Geminicoccus roseus DSM 18922: one gene and its partner. The main gene of each other region encodes a partner of the protein of the gene in region 2 in a complex. Links are inferred from orthologs where the notes say so. Each region holds a gene or a part of one and is shown on either strand. Other genes may lie near its edges.

What was found. Proteins that work in one complex are often made in the same cells at the same time.
Region 1: the proteins of scpA (region 2) and meaB are in contact, whole or in part, in a crystal structure (PDB 8DPB), measured with the Methylorubrum extorquens proteins. The link is inferred for Geminicoccus roseus DSM 18922 from one-to-one orthologs. Residues at the interface, in SOR27001.1 of Methylorubrum extorquens: Glu577, Glu578, Asn579, Asp580, Gly581, Arg582, Arg583, Arg585, His596, Ala604, Ser605, Ala608, Asp609, Gly611, Phe612, Asp613, Val614, Asp615, Ile616, Gly617, Pro618, Leu619, Glu625, Arg628, Gln629, Val631, Glu632, Asn633, Asp634, Glu661; in SOR26638.1 of Methylorubrum extorquens: Arg20, Ala21, Ala24, Arg25, Thr28, Ser32, Arg33, Arg34, His37, Thr98, Gly99, Gly100, Ser101, Ile102, Leu103, Lys106, Thr107, Ala110, Ala113, Ile114, Asp115, Arg116, Ala118, Phe119, Ile120, Arg121, Pro122, Pro124.

What each region holds. Positions count from the first base shown.
Region 1 is NZ_KE386572.1:3,692,822-3,699,683, reverse strand. The notes cover bases 2,107-5,043. They hold meaB (methylmalonyl Co-A mutase-associated GTPase MeaB), read right to left. Parts: upstream 4,103-5,043; coding sequence 3,110-4,102; downstream 2,107-3,109. Other genes in these bases: GEMRO_RS0118400 (hypothetical protein), read right to left, coding at 4,185-5,043; GEMRO_RS0118410 (hypothetical protein), read left to right, coding at 2,458-3,093; GEMRO_RS0118415 (GatB/YqeY domain-containing protein), read right to left, coding at 2,107-2,310. In the rest of the region: GEMRO_RS0118425 (isochorismatase family protein), read left to right, coding at 1-320; GEMRO_RS0118420 (hypothetical protein), read left to right, coding at 422-1,858; more of GEMRO_RS0118415, read right to left, coding at 1,888-2,106; more of GEMRO_RS0118400, read right to left, coding at 5,044-5,564; GEMRO_RS0118390 (HAD family hydrolase), read right to left, coding at 5,813-6,595; GEMRO_RS0118385 (c-type cytochrome), read left to right, coding at 6,708-6,862. UniProt on the Escherichia coli protein: Binds and hydrolyzes GTP. Likely functions as a G-protein chaperone that assists AdoCbl cofactor delivery to the methylmalonyl-CoA mutase (MCM) ScpA and reactivation of the enzyme during catalysis.
Region 2 is NZ_KE386572.1:2,669,507-2,676,430, forward strand. What follows is about bases 1,579-4,577. They hold scpA (methylmalonyl-CoA mutase), read left to right. Parts: upstream 1,579-1,999; coding sequence 2,000-4,156; downstream 4,157-4,577. Other genes in these bases: GEMRO_RS29550 (methylmalonyl-CoA mutase family protein), read left to right, coding at 1,579-2,003; GEMRO_RS0113545 (DUF2239 family protein), read right to left, coding at 4,138-4,577. Outside these bases: GEMRO_RS0113530 (VOC family protein), read right to left, coding at 1-125; more of GEMRO_RS29550, read left to right, coding at 291-1,578; more of GEMRO_RS0113545, read right to left, coding at 4,578-4,740; GEMRO_RS0113550 (acetamidase/formamidase family protein), read right to left, coding at 4,833-6,284; GEMRO_RS0113555 (amidase), read right to left, coding at 6,360-6,924. UniProt on the Escherichia coli protein: Catalyzes the interconversion of succinyl-CoA and methylmalonyl-CoA. Could be part of a pathway that converts succinate to propionate.

The DNA.
Region 1 (6,862 bases), 1.0 Mb from region 2 along the record:
GCGTCAGCCACAACCGCATGGCCGACTGGGTGGCGCTGCACCGGCTGCACTCGGTGGTGGTGACCGGGATCTGCACCGACATCTGCGTGCTGGACCTGGTGGTGACCCTGCTCTCCGCCCGCAACCACGGCCTCGTGCCGACCCTGCGCGACATCGTGGTCCTGGAGCCGGCCTGCGCCACCTACGACATGCCGCTGGAGACCGCGCGCAGCCTGGGCCTGCCCGACACCGCCGCCCATCCCCAGGCGCTGACCCATCATCTGGGCCTCTACGTGATGGCGTCGCGCGGCGCGATCCTGGCCTCGGCGATCGAGGAATGACCGGGCCCCGTTAGGATCCCGTTAACCCGGCTGGGCTATGCTCGGCCGGCGGCAGGATCGAAGGGGCGTCGTGGATGAACGGTTCCAGGCAGCGGCGGGACATGCGGCTCGACCCTGGCCGCCCCCGCGACCTGCCGGTCGAGATCGAGCTGGTGGACGGCGTGCGGGTCGCCGCCGCCAACGACCTGTCGGCGATGCCGTCCTGGGTCCTGTTCGAGCAGGAGGACTGGTTCGAGCCGGAACTTGCCTGGCTGCGCCGGGCGGTCCGGCCGGGCTGGAGGGTTTTGGACAGCGCGGCTGGCTGCGGCGTGCTTGCGGCGAGCCTCGCCCGCGCCGCCGGGCCCGGCGGGCGCATGCTTGTCTGCGAGGCCGCCCCGGACCTCCATGAGCGCCTGCAGCTCACCCGGCGCATCAACGACCTTCCCTGGCTGGACCCGCAGCGGATCGCCCTGGCCGCGGGCCCGGACCAGACAGCCGGGCCGGGACAGGCGCCCGCGTCCGGCCAAGTCCGCCGGCCCGGCTGGACGATCGGCCGCCTGCTCATGGCCGAGGGCCCGTTCGACCTGGTCCGGCTCGATGCGCAGGCGGTGCCTGGCCTGAGTGCCGCCGGTTCCGGGCGGCGGGACAACACGCCGATTCTGCTGGTCCGCCTGGACCCGGGCGACCCGGCCGCCGGGCTTGTGGCCGGCGAGATCCTGCAGGCGGCGGGATTCCAGCTCTACCATCTCCTGCCGGGGTTCGACGCGGCGGCGCCGCTCGATGCCGGCTTTCTGGACGACTTCACCCTGAACCTGATCGCCTGCCCGCCGGAGCGGGCTGCCGAACTGGCTGCGCGCGGGCTGCTGGCGACCCCGGCGGCAATCGCGGCGGCGCGCGTCCGGGACCGGGCCCCGCCGCCGGACCCGTTCACCCGGAACTGGCCGGAGGCCTGCGCCGGGATCGCCGCCTGTCTGGGCGAGGGCCTGCCGCTGGCGGCGCGGATCGCCCGGGCCGAGACCCTGGCCACCGCCTGGCTTGGCGGGCTGCGCGACTTCGTCGACCTGATCCACCATCCCGCCCGGCTGATCGCCCTGGTCCGCCTGCTCGCCGCCACCGGCGCCCGCACCACCGCCCTGGAGGCGCTGCGGCCGCTCCTGCACCTGCTGCAGTCCGGCCGGCTGGCGCTGGACGAGCCCGCCCTGGCGATCGCCCGGCCGTTCGATGGCGGCGGCGGCGGCGGCGGCGAAGACGGCGGCGGGCCGGGCCCGGCCGTTCCGCCGGTGCACGAGCCCGGCACGGTCGAGGCCGACTGGCTGGCCCTGTCGCTGCTCGACACGATGGGCCGGCTGATGGCGCATTCCAGCTTCATGGCCGGCGACCTGCTCCACCCGGCCCTCACCCTGCACCGGAGTTCCGCGCATTTCTCGCCCGAACTGGAGCGCCGCCGCCAGCTGGTGGCGCGCCGTCGCGGCGAGCTTGCCGCCTTCGAGCCCACCCCGCCGATGCTGCGCTCGCGCAACGCCCGGTTCTGCCGGCCCGGGCGCAGCCAGGCCGCCTGAACGGCGCCCGCCTGCGCGCGCGCCGCCGGTCAGCCGCTCAGCGCGTCCTTGACCATGGGGTTGGCGAGCTTCAGGTCGATGGCGGAGCCGTGGCGCGCCTTCAGTTCCGCCATCACCTTGCCCATCTGCCTGGGCGAGCGGTCCGGGAGCCCGGCCACGATCGCTTCCACCGAAGCACGGGTGGCGTCCTCGTCCAGCACGGTCGGCAGGTAGGATTCCAGGATCGCCTTCTCGCGCTCCTGGACCGAAATATCGCGGCCGGCCAGGTGGCCGATGGTTTCCTCGACGCTCTTCAGGAAGGCCCGGATGGTCCGCACCACCGTGTCGTCGTCCGGCGACTTGCTGTCCTTGCCGGCCGCCGCAAGCAGGGTGCCCAGCAGGTTCTTGGCCACCTCGTCGCGGGCCTTCATGGCGGAAAGGCGGTCGGCTTTGAGCTGGTCGTAGAGGGTCATCGATGGCCTCGGAAATCGGAATGCGCCGGCATGGCGGCCGGAGCCGGAGGGACGTTCCGGCGTTGCTCCTCATGTAAGGTCGCATCGACGGAATGCATCTCTACACTGCGGATGCAGGCCCGGTGCAACGATGACGAGGGGTCGAGGATGGCGCGGATCGGAAAGACGGGCGGATGGCGGGCGCTCCGGCTGGCGCTGGCCGCATCGGTCCTGGGGCTCGGCGCCTGCGCCTCGAGCCCGGAAATCGGCCGCTATGCCGACGGCGACCCCCGCTCCGCCCGCATGCTGCTCCAGGAGGTGAACAGCTCCGGGCCGATGGCGGTGGTGGTGCAGGGCCCGGTTCCCGGCGGGCTGGATCCCGCCCAGGTCGCGCAGGCGCTGGGCGCCGAGGTGGTCGGCACCTCCGCGCAGTTCGTCGCCCAGCCCGAGGCTTCGGCCGAGGCGGCGCGGGTGATCCTGCTGTTCGGCCCGCCCGAGCAGCTGTCGCCCTGGCGGGCCTGCGGGCCGGAGGCGGTGCTGGGCTCCGGCTTTGGCGACACCAGCCGGCTGATGGCCCTGGTCTGCGACGGCCCCAGCACGGTGGCGCATCTGCGCGCCGCGGCGGCCAGCGACAGCGAGGGCGACGTCAGCGAGCTCCTGCGCCGCACCGGCCACAACCTGTTCCCCGACCCGTATGCCGAGCGCTACAGCTACGACCGCTATGGCGGCTACGGCTATGGCGGCTATGGCAGCTTCGGCACGTCCGGCAGTTCGGTCGGTGTCGGGATCGGCTTCGGCTTCTGAGCAAGACGTCCCGGCCTCAGCCGCCCTGGAAGGCGCCCAGCACCCGCTCCACCGCCCGCAGCGGGGTCTCCTGCCCGGCGGCGACCTCGCGGCGGCAGGCGGCGAGTTCGGCCGCGGCTTCCCGGTGCCGCGCCAGCCGGCCCAGCAGGCGGTCCTGCAGCAGGCTGTCCATCCAGCGGACCTGCTGGGCCTGCCGCTTGGCCTGGCGCTGCCCCGCCGCCTCCATCGCCTCGCGAAAGCGCAGCACGGTCGCCCACAGCTCGGCCAGGCCCTGGCCGGTGAGCGCCGAGACGGTCAGCACGTCCGGGCGCCAGGGTGCCGCCTCGGGCGCGATGATCCGCAGGGCGTTGCGGTAGTGCCGCCGGGCCTGCTCGGCGGCGAGCATCTGCTCGCCGTCGGCCTTGTTGACCGCGATCAGGTCGGCCAGCTCGACCAGGCCCTTCTTGATCCCCTGCAGCTCGTCGCCGGCACCGGGCAGCATCAGCACCAGGAACAGGTCGACCATGTCGGCGACCGCGGTCTCCGACTGCCCGACCCCGACCGTTTCCACCAGGATGATGTCGTAGCCGGCCGCCTCGCATAGCAGCCCGGATTCGCGGGTGGCGCGCGCCACGCCGCCCAGCGCTCCGGAGGAAGGGGACGGGCGGACGAACGCCCTGGGATCGGCGGCGAGCCTGGCCATCCGGGTCTTGTCGCCCAGGATCGAGCCGCCGCTGCGGGAGCTGGAGGGGTCCACCGCCAGCACCGCCACCTGGTGGCCCTGCCCGGTCAGCATGGTGCCGAGCGCCTCGATGAAGCTGCTCTTGCCGACCCCCGGCACCCCGGTGATGCCGATCCGCTCGGCCTGGCCGGTATGCGGCAGGAGCCGGCGCAGCAGGGCCTGGGCATCGGCCTGGTGGTCGGCGCGGCTGCTCTCGATCAGGGTGATGGCGCGGGCCAGGGCCGCGCGCTCGCCGGCCAGCAGCCGTTCGGCCAGCGCCGCGATCGGCGGGGCGAGGTCGGTGTTCATCGGCTTTTCCGTAACCGGGAAACGCCGGGCGCGGTAGCCCGCACCGCCGCCACCGCGCCATGCCTCGCGCAGAGCCCCCGCCTCAGGCCTGGTTGTCGGCCTCGATGGCGCGCAGCAGGCCGGCCATCAGCCGGCCGACCGGCTCGTGGAACACGTCGGAATGCTCGGCGACGAAGGCGGTGGCGTCCACCAGGATGATCCGGTCCCGGCCGGCAAACGCCGCCTCGGGCAGCACCCCGTCGGCGTCGCCGGCATGGATCACGAACACCCCGGCATGGCGCATCGCGTCGTTGCGCCCGGTGAACCCGCCCAGATGCTCGGCAAAGCTCAAAAGCCGCGCCTGCGGGTTGGCCATGTCGTGGTCGGAGGTGGTGAACACCAGCCGGCAGCCGCTGCCCAGCACGTCCTTCCAGCCGGAATAGGGCGCGCCCTCGTCGCCCTGGCCGGCCAGGAACCGGTTGACGCTGAAGGCCGGCTGCAGGCCGACCACCGCGTCCAGGCCGGGAGCCGGGGGCTTGGGCTCCAGCAGCGCGCCGGTGAAGGCGGCCCGGGTGACGATCCGCCCGCCAAAGCTGTGGCCGATCGCGAGGGCCCGCAGCGGCGCCTGGGATTCCGCCGCCTGCGCCTGGGCCGCCTCCACCAGGCGGTGCGACAGCCAGGCAAAGTAGGTCAGGCCGACCTCGTCGGCATCGTCGGCCTTGGCGGCATAGCCCACCAGCTTGGCGACCTCGTCGCGCAGCCCGCTGCCCGGCCGCCACACCGAGGGCCAGGTGATCCCCACGAACAGCGGCCGGAACGGCAGCCCGGCGGCATCAGCGCCCGCGGCGGTCTTGGCGATCAGGAGACGGTAGTTGGCCAAAGCCTCGGCCTGGTCGTTGTCCCAGCCCATGGCGCCCAGGATCAGGTGGGTGACCGGGCGGCGCGCGGCGGCGGCGGCGCGGATGGTGGCGGTGACCCCGGACACCAGGGTGGTCTCCATGGCCTCCCAGCCGGTCAGCCAGGCCTGGCCCGGCACGTGCCGGCCCTGCTCCATGTCGTCGAACAGGTCGTAGACCAGCTCCCAGGGACGCCCCTCCCCGCCCACATGGGCGATGTGCGAGACGAACATCCCGTCCTGGTCGTCCATCAGGTCGCGGACATTGCGCACGAAGTCGGGCTCGGCGTCGGCGGGCAGGCGCAGGGCCATGCCGCGCCCGCCCAGCGGCCAGGCGTCCTTGCCGCCCTGCCAGCCCACCAGCTGCTTGCCGGTCTTCTCGATGCCGACGATCCAGGCCGGGCAGCCCGGGCGCGGCAGGTCCCGGTCGCGCGCCAGCAGGTGGTAGCGGCGCCGGACCCGGCTGCCGAGATCGAGCTCGGTCTCGACCTCGCTGGCGTCCGGGTCCTGGGTCAGCTCGTCGACCCAGGCCGCCACCCGGGTCATCGGCGGCTCGCCCAGCTGCTTGAGCCATCGCATCAAGGTCATGCCGGCCTCCGGTCCTGCCGACCACGCTCAAGGCTCATCATGCCATGACCGGGCAGGTTCGTCAGCGCCCCCGCCCCTGCGACACAACGCGTGGCGGATGCGCGGCGGCCGGGAAGCCGGGCCGGCGAGACGTTCTGACAGGAGGGGAAGGATGGTGCCCAGGGACGGATTTGAACCGCCGACACGCGGATTTTCAGTCCGCTGCTCTACCAACTGAGCTACCTGGGCGCCCGTTCGGTGGCGGGTTGTTAGCGGCGCTCGGCGCGGCTGGCAAGCCTTCCTGTGGCGATCAGCCAAGCTTCCAGATCCTGGACGCTTTCCAGGACATGATCGGCCGCCTCCGCCAGGGTTTCCGCCGGCAGCGCCCCGGTCAGCACCGCCACCGCCAGGCCGGCATTGGCGGCCCTGGCCATCTGCAGATCGGCCAGGGTGTCGCCGACCACGGCGACCTGGCCGGGCTCCAGCCCGGTGGCGGCGCAGAAGCCCTGGACCATGGTCGGCTCCGGCTTGGCGCCATGCCCGGCATCGTAGCCCGCCACGTAGGAAAGATGCGGCGCCAGGGCGAAACGCTCCGCCAGCGCCAGCGCCGAGCTGGTCGCATCCATGGTGGCGATCCCCAGCATCAGGCCGTGGCCGCGCAAACGGGCGAACAGCCCGGCCAGATCGCCCACCGGTGCTGCCGGGTAGCGCTCCGCGTCGGCGAAATGCGCGTGGGCGATCGCGCCGACATCCAGGTGGCCCAGTTCCGGCTGCTGGCGGAGCAGGCTCGCCAGATGGTCGTTGGTCGCCCAGAGCAGCGGGCTGGCCGGCGTGAAGCGGTCGCTGGCGCCGTCATAGCCCAGCCTTGCCAGGAGCAGATCGGCGAGTTCGGCTGCCATCGAACCGTCCTGCCCGGCCGCTTGCGCCAAGTCGAGGACAAGGCCCTGGTAGGCGGGCATCCAGGTACGCCTGAAATCCACCAGCGTCCCGTCCTTATCGAACAGGATTCCAGCTACCCTGGCATTCTTCTGCATTTCCCGCAACTGGATCACGGGACCTCCACGACTGTCCAGCTCATTTCTCACGTCTGCCGCCATCCGATGCCTTTTCCGCCGGGCGGAATGATTCTAGAGAACATCCATGATCTCCCAGGGGGGCTTCAGGATGCAACTTCATCGGATCGCTGCAGTCGTGATCGTCGCGGTCTCGGCTCTTTCCGCGACGACCGCGCTTCTCGCCCAGGATGATGACATCATCGCGAAGCGGCAGGCCACCATGAAGGCGTTGGGCAAGGAGATGGGCGCCATCAAGGAGCTCTT
Region 2 (6,924 bases):
ACCAGCGTGTAGCGGCCCTTCTCGCTCTCGCTGCGCCGGGTCTCCTTGAGGCCGAGCAGGTCACGGTAGAAGTGCAGCGACTGCTCGAGATCGGTCACCCGGACCATCGTGTGCAGGTAGCGCAAGCCGGTTCCTCCGAATGCTTGGGTGGCGATGATGTAGGGCGGGGCGATCGAGCGCGCCAGGAGCATGTCGGCCGTGGTGGTCCTCGACCCTGGTCCGACGTATCGTTGCGGGCAGGGGGACGGCCCAGCCGGTTCCCCTGCCCGACGTCGCCGGAGATCATCCCCGTGGCCCCGCTGCCGAGCCTAGCTGAAGAGTTTCCTGCGCCCGACCTCGGCACGTGGCGGGCGCTGGTCGAGAAGGGCCTGAAAGGTGCCGATTTCGACCAGCGGCTGCTGGCGCGCACCGAGGATGGCATTCCGCTTCCCCCGCTGTTCACGCGCCATGACGAACTGCCGGAGCCGGGCCTGCCCGGAACGGCGCCCTGGGTGCGCGGGTCCGCCGCGGCAAGGACCGGCTGGGACATCCGTGCCCTTTGCCGCCTGCCCGACCCGCTTGCGGCCAACCGGGCGATCCTGGCGGACCTGGCCGGCGGCGCCAGCTCGATCCTGCTGGATGCGGCGGACCTCGATCCGGCCGACCTGCGGCTGGTGCTGGACGGGGTGATGCTGGACCTGGCGCCGGTCTACCTGCGCCGGAGCATCGAAGACTTGCAGCGGCGGGACCTGCTGCCTGCGGGCGTCATCGTCGTCCATGATCCGGTGGAGTGCTGGGCTGCGGGCCTGGTGGACGCTCCCGGCCGCATGCTGGACGCGATCTCGGGCGAGGGATTCGCGCGCATGCCCGACCTCCGCCTGGCGGTGGGCGGTGCGGTGTTCGACGATGCCGGCGCCAGCGATGCCGAGGAGATCGGGCTCACGGCCGCCGCGGTGATCGGGCATGCCCGTCGCCTGGACGAGATGGGAGTGGCGCCGGAGCTGGCGCTCGGCCGGATGATCCTGGGCGTCACCACCAGCGCCGATTTCTTCGCGGGCATCGCCAAGCTGCGGGCACTGCGCCGCCTGTGGGGGCGGTTGACCGAGGTGCTGGGCATCGACCTGCCCCCGGTTGTGCATGCCACCACCTCAGCGCGGATGCTGGCCCGCTACGACGCCTCGACCAACCTGCTGCGCAACACGATCGCGGCGGCAGCCGCCGGCATGGGCGGGGCGGACGCCGTGACGGTCCTGCCGCACGACCATGCCATCGGCCTGCCCAAGCCGTTCGCGGCCAGGATGGCCCGCAACATCCAGAATGTCCTCCAGGAGGAGAGCCGCCTGGGCCTGGTGGCCGATCCTGCCGGCGGGAGCTGGTATGTCGAGCAACTGACCGACGGGTTGGCCAAGGCAGCCTGGGCGATCGTGAACAAAGTCGAGGCCGCCGGCGGCCTCGACGCCGCCTGCCGGGATGGTCTGGTGGAGGCGTTGCTGGCGGAGCGGCGGGAGGCGCGTCGCCAGCGGATCGCGACCCGCGAGCGAACCATCGTCGGGATCAGCCGGTTCTCGGATGCGGCGGAGCGGACTGCCCCTTCGCGTCCTGCCGAGCCGGAGCGCCGACTGCCGCGGGTTCGCGACGCGGCGCCGTTCGAGGACCTGCGCGAGCGCGTGCTGGCGGCGGAGACACCCCCGGTCCGGATCGTGACCCTGGGCCCGGCCACGCGCCATGCCGCCCGCCTGGGCTTCGGCCTCGACCTGTTCGCGGCGGCCGGGCTGCGCACCGTCGTCACCGACGACGCCGGCTCCGGCTCGGCCCGGCTCTCGGTGCTGGCGGGTGCCGACGAGGACTATGCAGAGCAGGGCCCCGACCTGGCGCGCCGGCTGGCGGCGTCGGGCGAGGTCCACCTGCTCGGCCGCCCGAAGGCGCTGGAGGAAACGCTGCGGGCGGCCGGGGTGACGCGCTTCGTGGCCCAGGGAGAGGACATGGTCGCCTATCTCGGCGAGGTGGTGGAGCGGCTGGCATGAGCAGGATCCCGAACTTCAGCGACGTGGAATTGGGGTCGCTGGCACCGGCCACGGTTCGTCCGGGCCAGGTGCGGGCCACCCATGACACGCCCGAGACGATCCCGCTCTCGGCGGTCTACACCTCCGCCGACCGGGCCGGCCTGGAGATGCTGGACAGCCTGCCCGGCATCCCGCCGTTCCTGCGCGGCCCCTACCCGACCATGTATGTCCAGTCGCCCTGGACCATCCGGCAATATGCCGGGTTCTCGACCGCAGAGGCCAGCAACGCCTTCTATCGGCGCAATCTTGCTGCCGGGCAGAAGGGCCTGTCGATCGCCTTCGACCTCGCCACCCATCGCGGCTACGACAGCGACCATCCGCGCGTGGCCGGCGATGTCGGCATGGCCGGGGTGGCGATCGATTCGATCCTGGACATGCGCCAGCTGTTCGACGGCATCCCGCTCGACCAGATGAGCGTGTCGATGACCATGAACGGCGCGGTTCTGCCGGTGCTGGCGCTCTATGTGGTGGCAGCCGAGGAGCAGGGCGTGCCGGCGGCGAAGCTGACCGGTACGATCCAGAACGACATCCTCAAGGAGTTCATGGTCCGCAACACCTATATCTTTCCGCCCAAGAACAGCATGCGGATCATCTCGGACATCTTCGCCTACACGGCAGAGCACATGCCGAGGTTCAACTCGATCAGCATTTCCGGCTACCACATGCAGGAAGCCGGAGCGACCGCCGACCTGGAACTCGGCTACACCCTGGCGGACGGTGTCGAATATGTGCGCGCCGGCATCGCTGCCGGGCTGCCGGTGGACGCGTTCGCGCCGCGCCTGTCGTTCTTCTGGGCGATCGGCATGAACTTCTACATGGAGGTCGCCAAGCTGCGCGCCGGCCGGCTGCTCTGGGCCAGGTTGATGAAGCAGTTCCGGCCAGAGGACCAGCGCTCGCTGAGCCTGCGCACCCACTGCCAGACCAGCGGCTGGTCGCTGACTGCCCAGGACGTGTTCAACAACGTCACCCGCACCATGATCGAGGCGATGGCCGCCACCCAAGGACATACCCAGTCCCTGCACACCAACTCGCTGGACGAGGCGCTGGCGCTGCCGACGGACTTCTCGGCCCGGATCGCGCGAAACACCCAGATCCTCCTGCAGCAGGAAAGCGGCACGACCCGCCCGGCCGATCCCTGGGGCGGTTCCTACTTCATCGAGAGGCTCACCCAGGATCTGGCCGAGCGGGCCTGGGCGCATATCGAGGAGGTCGAGGCGTCGGGCGGCATGGCCCGGGCGATCGAGCGCGGCATCCCCAAGCTGCGGATCGAGGAGGCGGCCGCCCGCACCCAGGCGCGCATCGATTCCGGCCAGCAGACCGTGGTCGGGGTCAACAAGTACCTGGTGGACGAGGACGAGAAGATCGAGGTCCTCAAGGTCGACAACAGCGCGGTGCGCGCGGCGCAGCTGGAAAAGCTGGCGCGGCTGAAGGCGGAGCGGAACGGCAATGCGGTCGAGGCGGCGCTCGATTCCCTGTCGAGGATGGCGGAGAGCGGCACCGGCAACCTTCTGGCCGGCTCCATCGACGCGGCCAGGGCAGGGGCCACGGTCGGCGAGATGACGTTGGCGCTGGAGCGGGTCTGGGGCCGCCACGTAGCCGAGATCCGCTCGATCACCGGGGTGTACGGGAAGGAAACCATGTCGGTGCCCAAGGTCGCCAAGGTCCGCCAAATGGTCGAGGCGTTCGCCGAGCAGGACGGGAGGCGCCCGCGCATCCTGATCTGCAAGATGGGCCAGGACGGCCATGACCGCGGCCAGAAAGTGATCGCGTCGAGCTTTGCGGACCTGGGCTTCGACGTGGATATCGGCCCCTTGTTCCAGATGCCGTCGGAGGCTGCCCAGCAGGCGGTCGACAACGACGTCCATGTGGTGGGGGTGTCCAGCCTCGCCGCCGGCCACCTGACCCTGGTGCCAGAACTCAAGGCCGAACTGTCGGCGCGAGGCCGGGACGACATCCTGATCGTGGTGGGCGGGGTGATCCCGCCCCAGGACTACGACGCCCTCCATGCCGCCGGAGCCGCCGCGATCTTCCCGCCAGGCACGGTGATCGCCGACGCGGCGGAAAAGCTGGTGGCCCGGCTGAACGAGATGCAGGGCTACGACGTGGCGGTCTGATCAGCCCCGGCCGGATCGGCGAAGGCCGCTTCGGCTAGATGCAGGGCATGGCCGCGGATGTCCGCTGGCCAGTGGGCAATGGCGTCGGTGAACTTCGCACGGTTGCCGGCATAGAGGCCGCGGGCGGCTTCCTCGTAGCCCGGCCGGTCCCCGGCGATGGCCACCATGAAGCGGTCGGTCGCTTCCTTGGCCTGCCGGGCCCGATCCGCCGGCGCATGGCTGGCCCTGGCCTGGTCGACCAGCTTGCGCAGCGCCACCGAGGCGCCGCCCGGCTGGCTGCCGAGCCACTCCCAGTGCCGCGGCAGCAGGGTCACCTCCCGCGCGACCACGCCCAGCCTCGGCCGGCCCGGACCGCGCAGGTTGGCCTGAGCTGCCGCTGCCTCGTTTCTTGAGCGAGGCAACGGCAGCCCGCTGCGCAGGTCGATGTCGACGGTGCGCCCGGTCCGGTCGTCGAAAACCAGCACCTCGGCGGCGCCAGTGTCGTGCAATACTGCCACCGCGGCTTCCAGCACCGCCTCCGGAGATCCGGACAGGAGGCGTCGGGTGCCGGTGAAGGCGGTGTACTGCTCGGGCGAACTGCTCATGTCGGCACTCCCTCAGCCAGGTGTGCCGCTTTATACCCGGATATAATTCGGGCGCACAATATACCCGGGTATAATTCATCTTGAGTGCGTGCTCAGGCGTCGCCGCCCGAGAAGATGTCCTTGCGGATCACCGCATGGACTCCGAAATTGCCGTCCACCACCTGGGTCACCCCGAAATCAACCCCGATGGACATCAGCGAGATCGCCTCGTCCTCGGTGAGGCCCTTGGCGTTCATCAGGAACTGCCGCATCTTGCGGAACGCATCGCGCATGGCACCGTCGACGGACGACTTGGAGTAGATGGCAGACTGCGCGTCGGCTCCCAGCTCCGACAGGTAGTTGGCATAGGTGAAGCCATGGACGACCCAGTCGTCCTTGGTCTCCAGCATCGGGAAGTCGAGGCCCTCGAGCGCCGTCCCGGCCAGGTCCTTCTTCTTGTGCAGGATGAGTTGGAAGGTGCCGGTCAGCGAGCACTCGATCGCGGTGCCGCACAATTCGGAATCACCCTGCGACGCATGGGAGTCGCCGATCGACAGGAGGGCGCCCTCAACCGCGACCGGGTAGTACATCACGGCACCCTTGCCGACGCGCCAGTTGTCCATGTTGCCGCCGAAATAGCCGGGCGGGATCGAATCGACCATGTCGGCTTCGCGCGGCGCCACCGCGATCACGCCGAAATGCGGCCGGATCGGGACCCGGACGTTCTTCAGGACGCCGTAGGTGCGCTCGGTGAGGCTGTGGTCGACCGGCACGCCCGGATAGTCGATCGTGGGGTGCACGACGCCGAACGGATCGGTCTGCGGCACCCAGCGGAAGTTGTAGACGGCCTTGGCCCAGCTGCGCTCCCCCGTCGCGTCGATCTCGTAGATCGTGACCACCTCGCGCGGCTTGGGCTCGGTGAGCAGGTCGTTGTAGTGATAGCCCCACCACGCCGCGGCGTTGCTGCCGAAGGCCTTGCCGGCGAACTCGGGATTGGCGCTGGGACGCGGCTCGACGTCCAGGATGCGCACCTCCAGGACGTCCCCTGGCTCGGCGCCCCGGACATGGACGGGGCCAGTGCAGATATGGACGCCGAAGCCCTCGCCGGCGCCGCGGCCATGGATCGAGGCGTCCATCGGACCGGCGCCCCGCCGGTCGACATTCTTCTGGTCCTTCGTCCAGTGGAACACGCTCTCGGCGCCCGGATCGCCCTTGATCATCCGCTCCGCATCGTCGTTCGCGTGATGGGTGAGCGCCTCGATGGTGACGAGGTCGCCGGAATTCACCTCCAGCTGCGGCTTCAGGAGCTTGCTGAAATAGCCCCAGTGGACCGTGTCGGCGGTGGCGGGCAGGTAGTGGTAGCCGCGTTTGGCCGGCTGCGCCGCCTCGGCTGCCCTGGCCATCGCCGGGGTGACCAGGGAAAGGCCGCCGGCCGCGGCGGCGATCCCGCCGGCCGCGGCAACTGCGCTCTTCATGAAGGAGCGCCGCTCCGCCCCGAGTTCTGCCAGGAAGCGCTGGCGATGCTCGGCAAAATGAGGGCAGTTGCGGTCGTCGCCCTGGCACATTTTATTCTGCCTTTCGAAGTGATGTCTTCGAACAGGCAGCAAATTATGTGCCGGAGGTGACCTGGATGCGGGCGCCTACTCTGCGAGTGCCCGCGCCAGCCCCAGCAGCACCTCGTCCGAACCGCGCCACCCGATCAGCGACACGCCGACCGGGATGCCATCATGGCTGGCGAGCGGCAGGTTGATCTGCGGCAGCCCGGTCAGGCCGGCGATACAGGTCAGCTCGATGATCCGGCCGACTGCCGTGGTCATCTGGGTGAAGCTCTCCTCGCGGCCGGGCGGCAGGATCGGGGTGGTGGGCAGGCACAGCACGGCGTCTTGGCCGAGCAGGCCTTCCAGCCGAGCCCGCGCCTTCTCCCGGAAGGCCTTCGGGCCGACGAGTTCCTCGTCGGAGATCAGGCTGGCCATGGTGATGCTGCGGCCGACCTCGATCGAAAAGCGCGGCACGCAGCGCTCCACCCACGGCCGGAAGGTACGGCCGAACTCGCCGGCCTGCAGCTTGCGCTGGTTCTCCCACCAGGCAGGAAGATCGCCCTCGCCCAGCTCGACCTCGCCCGTTTGCACGAACGAACCCGAGACTTTCTCCAGCACCGGTGCCAGCGCCGAGCGCACCTGGGGCACGGCGATGTCGAAGCAGTCC